Regions from separate parts of the Sphingobacterium zeae genome, predicted to be linked through region 3. Evidence: riboswitches for the same ligand, from Rfam matches in the RefSeq annotation. Region 3 holds a riboswitch; each other region holds the start of a gene.
What was found. A riboswitch is a leader RNA that binds a small molecule or an ion and turns the genes downstream of it on or off. The one in region 3 is predicted to bind S-adenosylmethionine.
Positions count from the first base shown of each region.

Region 1: it holds a riboswitch for S-adenosylmethionine, as region 3 does, so the genes downstream of both, metE (5-methyltetrahydropteroyltriglutamate--homocysteine S-methyltransferase) here and QE382_RS03360 (methylenetetrahydrofolate reductase) in region 3, are expected to answer to the same signal.
Region 2: it holds a riboswitch for S-adenosylmethionine, as region 3 does, so the genes downstream of both, QE382_RS10500 (O-acetylhomoserine aminocarboxypropyltransferase/cysteine synthase family protein) here and QE382_RS03360 (methylenetetrahydrofolate reductase) in region 3, are expected to answer to the same signal.

Region 1 is NZ_JAUTBA010000001.1:5,342,176-5,344,445, forward strand. It holds gene QE382_RS22520 (response regulator transcription factor) at 1-576, shown strand, start outside; SAM riboswitch class I at 760-862, shown strand; gene metE (5-methyltetrahydropteroyltriglutamate--homocysteine S-methyltransferase) at 940-2,270, shown strand, end outside.
Region 2 is NZ_JAUTBA010000001.1:2,528,763-2,531,032, forward strand. It holds gene QE382_RS10500 (O-acetylhomoserine aminocarboxypropyltransferase/cysteine synthase family protein) at 1-971, opposite strand, end outside; SAM riboswitch class I at 1,229-1,341, opposite strand; gene QE382_RS10505 (FUSC family protein) at 1,522-2,270, opposite strand, start outside.
Region 3 is NZ_JAUTBA010000001.1:784,547-786,816, reverse strand. It holds gene QE382_RS03365 (glycosyltransferase family 117 protein) at 1-53, opposite strand, end outside; gene QE382_RS03360 (methylenetetrahydrofolate reductase) at 368-1,324, opposite strand; SAM riboswitch class I at 1,397-1,499, opposite strand; gene QE382_RS03355 (hypothetical protein) at 1,719-2,270, opposite strand, start outside.

The sequences.
Region 1 (2,270 bases), 4.6 Mb from region 3:
ATATCCCAATTCAAGAAAAATAACTATGACCTCTGCATCTTCGATGTGATGATGCCTAAGAAAGACGGCTTCTCAGTTGGACGTGAAATCAGAAAAACAAACAATACTGTTCCAATAATCTTTGCCACAGCAAAAAGCATGATGGAAGATAAAACTGAAGCTTTTGAACTTGGAGGAGATGATTATATTACCAAGCCGTTTCGGGTTGAGGAATTGTTACTTCGCATCAATGCCCTGCTAAAACGCAGTGTTCGGGATAAAGAAGAAGAGGTAGTTGCAGACAAATTTGAAATTGGCGATTATTTCTTTGATTACACAAGTCAGCAGATTTCCTATAAAGGGCAGATGCAGAAACTATCGACTAAAGAAGCTGAACTATTACGCCTGCTCTGCCTAAAGAAAAATGATGTATTGACAAGAGAGGAGGCCTTATTAAAGATATGGCATGATGACAACTATTTTACTGGTAGAAGTATGGATGTCTTTCTCAGTAAACTTCGAAAATACCTGAAAGAGGATAGTAAAGTTGAGATTGTAAATGTACATGGCAAAGGTTACAAACTTTTGGTAAGCTAAAAACACAGGGAATGAGTCAATCGATCATTCCCATTTTTTATCTGTCACGCAATGAATTATGAAATAAAATAGTAATTCGATGAGAAGAAGAGAAAAAAAGCATCTCGTTCTTAGTAGAATATAAAAAATAGGTATACTTTCATAAAAAATTTGCATTTTTAAAATAATTACGTACCTTAGCATCGCTTATAGAGAAAGGCAGAGGGAATAGACCCGATGAAGCCTTAGCAACCTGTCCCTTGACAAGGTGCTAAATTCTACCCATTGTATATGGGAATGATAAGCCGAAGTCACCAAATTCTAGTGTGTCCTTCTCTCTCTAGCAAGAAATATAGTTGAAAAAAAATATTAAAAACATTCATTATGTTATTGACTAACAATTTAGGTTACCCTCGTGTGGGCGCGTTCCGCGAATTGAAAAAAGCCAATGAGGCCTATTGGGCTAAAAAATCTTCTGTTGAGGAATTATTGGATACCGCAAAAAAAATACGTGAAGGCAATTGGAAAACACAAAAAGATGCTGGAATAGATTTGATCCCTTCCAATGATTTCTCCTTTTACGATCAAGTATTGGATTTAACCCTTACGGTTGGTGCAATTCCTGCCCGTTACCATTCCTTATTGAATAAAGTAGACAACAATTACAGTTTAGATCTATATTTCGCTATGGCTCGTGGTTTCCAGCAGGAAGGAATCGACGTGACTGCAATGGAAATGACCAAGTGGTTAGATACCAACTACCACTACATGGTACCAGAATTTACAAAAGATCAAGAATTTAAATTGACTTCTGAAAAATTCTTAAACGAATACAATGAAGCAAAATCATTGGGCATTGACACTAAACCAGTTTTGCTTGGTCCGATCACTTACCTATTGATCGGTAAAGAAAAAGAAGCTGGCTTCGACCGTATCGATTTATTGGATAAACTTGTGCCTGTATACGAGCAAATATTGGCTAAACTAGCTGATGCTGGTGCACAGTATGTCCAGATTGATGAGCCTTTCTTAGCATTGGATCTAGATGCTAAAGTAAAAGCTTTATATCAACCTACTTTCGAAAAATTAGCTGCAGCAGCAAAAAATATCAAATTAATCGCAACGACTTACTTCGAAGCTTTAAAAGACAACGAAGATATCGCAGTTAACTTACCTATCCATGCTTTACATTTGGATCTGGTACGCGGTGAAAACCAATTGGATACGGTATTGGCTAAAGTTCCAGCTTCATTAACATTATCTTTAGGTATTGTTGAAGGCCGTAACATCTGGAAAAATGATTACGAAAAATCATTGGTTAAAATCAAACAGGCTGTTGATGCATTAGGAAAAGACCGTGTTTGGGTGGCTCCATCTTCATCATTGTTGCATGTTCCTTTTGACCTAGATAATGAGCATAATGAACAATCATTACCTGCTGAAGTAAAGAATTGGTTAGCATTTGCTAAACAAAAATTAGCTGAGGTAAAAGACTTAGCTGTATTGGCAGAAGGCGAAGTTGATGCGGAAACAGCGAAACGTTTTAAAGCGAACAAAGCTGCTGCTGAAAGCCGTCGCACTTCTCCATTAATTCACAAACCTGAAGTTAAAACACGTACAAGCAATATCACTGATGAGGATGCAAAACGCTCTTCAGCATTTGCAGACCGTAAAGCGGCGCAACAAGCGAAGTTCAACTTGCCGGCATTCCCGAC
Region 2 (2,270 bases), 1.7 Mb from region 3:
TTTTCGACCTGAGGATGGGCCTCAAGCCATCTAGCTATTTCCAACGCGTTGTCGATATGCCGTTGTACACGTAGAGACAATGTTTCAAGGCCTTGTAACAACAAGAATGAATTGAAAGGAGAGAGCGCTGGTCCGAAATCTCTTAATCCCTCTACACGCGCGCGAATTGCAAATTGTATATTGCCAAATGGGCCATTTTCACCAAAAACATCTGAAAACACCAATCCATGATAACCCTCGGATGGTTCAGAAAATTGTGGATACTTCCCATTCCCCCAGTTATAGTTACCCCCATCAACGATGACGCCACCAATGCTGGTTCCATGCCCCCCAATCCATTTCGTTGCCGATTCAACGACTACGTTTGCCCCATGCTCTAATGGTTTAAATAAATAACCCCCAGCTCCAAATGTGTTGTCAACAATTAATGGCAAATCGTATTTCTTCGCTACAGCGGCGATTTTTTCAAAATCAGGAATATTGAAACTCGGGTTTCCGATTGTTTCGACATAGATAGCCTTAGTTTTATCATCAATGAGCGCTTCTATTTTATCAGCTTCAGCATCGGTTGCAAAACGAGCTTCAATACCTAGCCGTTTGAATGAAACTTTGAATTGATTGAATGTGCCTCCATATAAGTTGGACCCTGCAACAAAATTGTCGCCGTTTTCAAGAATATTATTTAATGCAATAAACTGCGCTGCCTGACCAGATGCAACTGCGACTGCTGAAATGCCACCTTCTAAAGCTGCAATCCGTTGTTCAAATACATCCGTAGTTGGATTCATGATCCGGGTATAAATGTTTCCAAACTGCTTTAACGCGAATAGATTGGCTCCATGTTCTGCATTTTCAAATACAAAAGATGTTGTTTGATATATAGGAACTGCTCTGGATCCTGTGGTAGGATCAGCGACCTGGCCAGCATGAACCTGTAGTGTTTCGAATTTTAAATTTTTGTTAGAAGACATAATATATCAGATTTTAAGGTTTCAAAAAAGAATTTGTAAAGGTAAAAGAGAAGCATACACACCTACTTCGAAGGTCTGTCAAATCGTTATCCAAGGAAAAAGGAAATGATTTTTAACAAGCAGGGAAGTGTGTATGCATACGCATTCGCATCGATACTTTTTTACGATGTAGTACACTTTTGCTGTTCGCAAGGTTCAGTTCTATTGAACCTGAATTTTTAATGGATTTCAGTAATTTAATAAGCATTGTCTTATATCATTTATATGCTCCAAAACGATATTATTTTGGACAGGAATTGGCACCTTTTCAAGCAAATTGAAGGTTGCCAGTGGGTCATTGAGCCAGTCTCTCGCCACTTCTTTATAAATCAAGACCTACTGATTAAGGAAGGTGTTGATTAGAAATCTTCTTTCGAAGACGACACAAATATAAACTTCTTTTTTATCAATGCAAAAGAAATACGTTTTTTTTAGTTAAAAGAGAACTGCCTCCTTAGCTGTAATCGCATATTCGTTATCCAATAGCGATACATAAATGCATCGTTTGGCCTTATGTTTTAGTAAAGTTGATATTTTCAGCAAGCTGATCTAAATCGGTTAAAAGAGGTTTCAAAGCATCAATCCTACCGTGGATACCCTGCTGTATTTCGTGATTCGCCTCTCGACCTAAGGATATGGAGAGACCAACCAAATGTGAATTGATGCGATAGGAGAGTGCTTGAAAATGATGGATATGAGACCAGTCGACCCATTTGTGCTCAGGTTCTTTTTTCATTTGATTGATTGCTTCGGAAAAGAGAGCCATGGCTGTCTGTGCCTTTTTTCGAGCGAGCCGAATGTCGAAAGAACTTTGCAGATCGTCGGAAAGGCGTTTGTTGATAATTTGAAAATAATGGTGGTTATATAATGCGACCTCTTTTGCTAAGTGGACCATACTCGTGCTTTGGCGCACTGGTATCAAGAAATAACCCGCTATTGCCAGCAGCGCACCTACTAAAGTAAAAATTATTCTACTGCCCAAAATGATATTAATATTTCCTTCAAATAAGTTTAATGCAATGACTATGCCCAGCGTAATAAAGATCACACTGACCATATAGTTTGATCGGTTGAACAAGAAGAATCCAAATAGTCCAGTAGCGGCAATTAGAAGAAGAGCGGGCAGAAAATCAATGGAGACCAAACAGAGTATTCCGACGGCAATTCCCGAAAATGTACCTAGTATGCGTTCTATATTGCGTGTTTTGGTCATTGAAAATGCGGGTCTTGCAACAATGGCAATAGTGAGTAAGATCCAAT
Region 3 (2,270 bases):
TAAGCACAGGCAATGAATTCACCACAATCCCACCAGCTTACCGTCTTTTCCACGGTAGCAATATATACACATGTGGCAACGAGTCCGCAAGCAAAACCCAGTAGAGATTTATTCTATTGTACGTCATAAGGTCGATTGGTCTTTTATTAAATCCTTTAGAGCACATTAATGTAAAAAGTTATCTTGATTTAAGTATGTTAATTAACACTATTTAACACAAGTACCTAACAATAAATACCCTGTCACTTGGATTCGCTTAAATGAAATCAGTTAGAAACACGACGAATTGGGTATTAGTTCAATTATAGTATATGTTAACAATGAAAAAGGGAGCTTATCAGCTCCCTTTACCTGGTATTTTTATAAGTTAGGCTAATTTTTGTACAATTTTCTTTGTTGGGCCCGGATTACTCATCGTATAAAAATGTAAAACCGGAGCGCCAAACTTGATCAGCTCCCGACATTGTTGTACCAACCACTCTTCTCCGACTTGTCTGACGTCGGCATTCGTTTTACAGGCCGAAACGGCATCGCTCAGTTCTTCTGGAATATCCAGATGAAATATTCTGGGTAAGGTCACAAGCTGCTTTTTAGTTGTCAGTGGCTTTAATCCGGGGATAATAGGCACATGGATTCCATTATCCCTACATTTAGTAACAAATTCCTTATATTTTTCGACATTAAAGAACATTTGAGTTACAATAAATTCCGCCCCCATATCGACTTTTTGTTTCAGATATTTAAAGTCAGTATTAAAATTTGGCGATTCAAAGTGTTTTTCGGGGTAACCTGCTACACCGATACAAAAATCAGTTTTTTCTGAAGTCACAATATCCTCATGTAGATACTTTCCTTTATTCATATCAGTAACCTGTTCCAATAGGTCTGTTGCAAAAGCATGTCCACCATCCGTTGGAATAAAATCAGCATCGCCCTTACGCGCATCTCCGCGCAATACTAAGACATTATCTATGCCCAGGAAGTTCAGATCGATCAGTGCATTTTCGGTTTCCTCCTTAGTAAAACCACCACATATCAAATGGGGTACTGCATCAACTTTATATTTATTCATGATTGCTGCACATATCGCCACTGTTCCAGGACGTTTGCGATAGGAAACGCGTTCCAGTAATCCACCTGCATGCTCTTTATAGATATAATCTTCGCGGTGGTAAGTTACGTCGATAAAAGGAGGTTTAAACTCCATCAGTTCATCCATGGTTTTAAAAATACTTTGGATGCCCTGCCCTTTCGCCGGTGGTAATAGCTCAAAAGAAAACAATGTTTTTCCGTTGGCATTCTGGATATGATCGATAATTTTCATTAAAAAAACTGTTTTTTAGTTTGGTTGGCTTATATCGAAACGCACACGTCGAGGAATCGTTGATCTTCATGTAACTTATCTTTCCCACATGGAGTAGGGTAGAATTTAGCACCTTGAACAATACAGGTTGCTAAGGCTTCAACGGGTCTATTCCCTCGGCCTTTCTCTATAAGCATTGCTAATATCGTTTTAAAAAATCAAAAGACAAAAATATTTTTTCGAAAAGACTAAAATGGTAGCGAAAAGACCGTAATAAATACGGTTTCAGAGTTATTCCCAGGCAATAGCAGGAATTTACGCTCCACCAAAAATAAAAGACTTAAAAAAAACAGATAAATTTAACGATCGAAAATCATTGACAGCCAAGAGATTGACTAAGCCACAACACGATCGCCTAAAGATGCGCTGCCAGGGAATTCCGTAGATTTTTGAGATAAAATGTGATTAATAAAAGGCCTGTTACATGGTATTCCTCTTTCGATCCATATTTAAAGCCATCGAATAAATAGCGATAGGCGATCAATGCATTTTGTTCATTGTAAAACAACTCTTTCCACGATTCCGGCACATCGGTCCACGCCTTGAGCACAATACCGTTCTCCGCATAAATAATTGGCGATTCAATACCATCCATTCGATAATCGTGATGTGTACCAGAACTTGATATATGTTGAAAGTAAGCGATGGAATAATCAACAAAATTTAATGCCCTCGCCCTGATCTCTTTTTCACTTTCTGTTCTTACGGGAGCATTCCTCCACAAATTCACTTGACTGTCAAATTTGCTTGGCGTCTCGCGTATAGGGGTTTTATCTAAAGCGAAATTGAGATAAAGTCTTTCGGTAGTCGGCACACGCGCGGAGTTAAACTGTGAAAAATCACCTCTCAGCTGAATAAAATCCTTTTTTACCTTAACAATATCCAATGCGATGCTACCTTTTTTCTC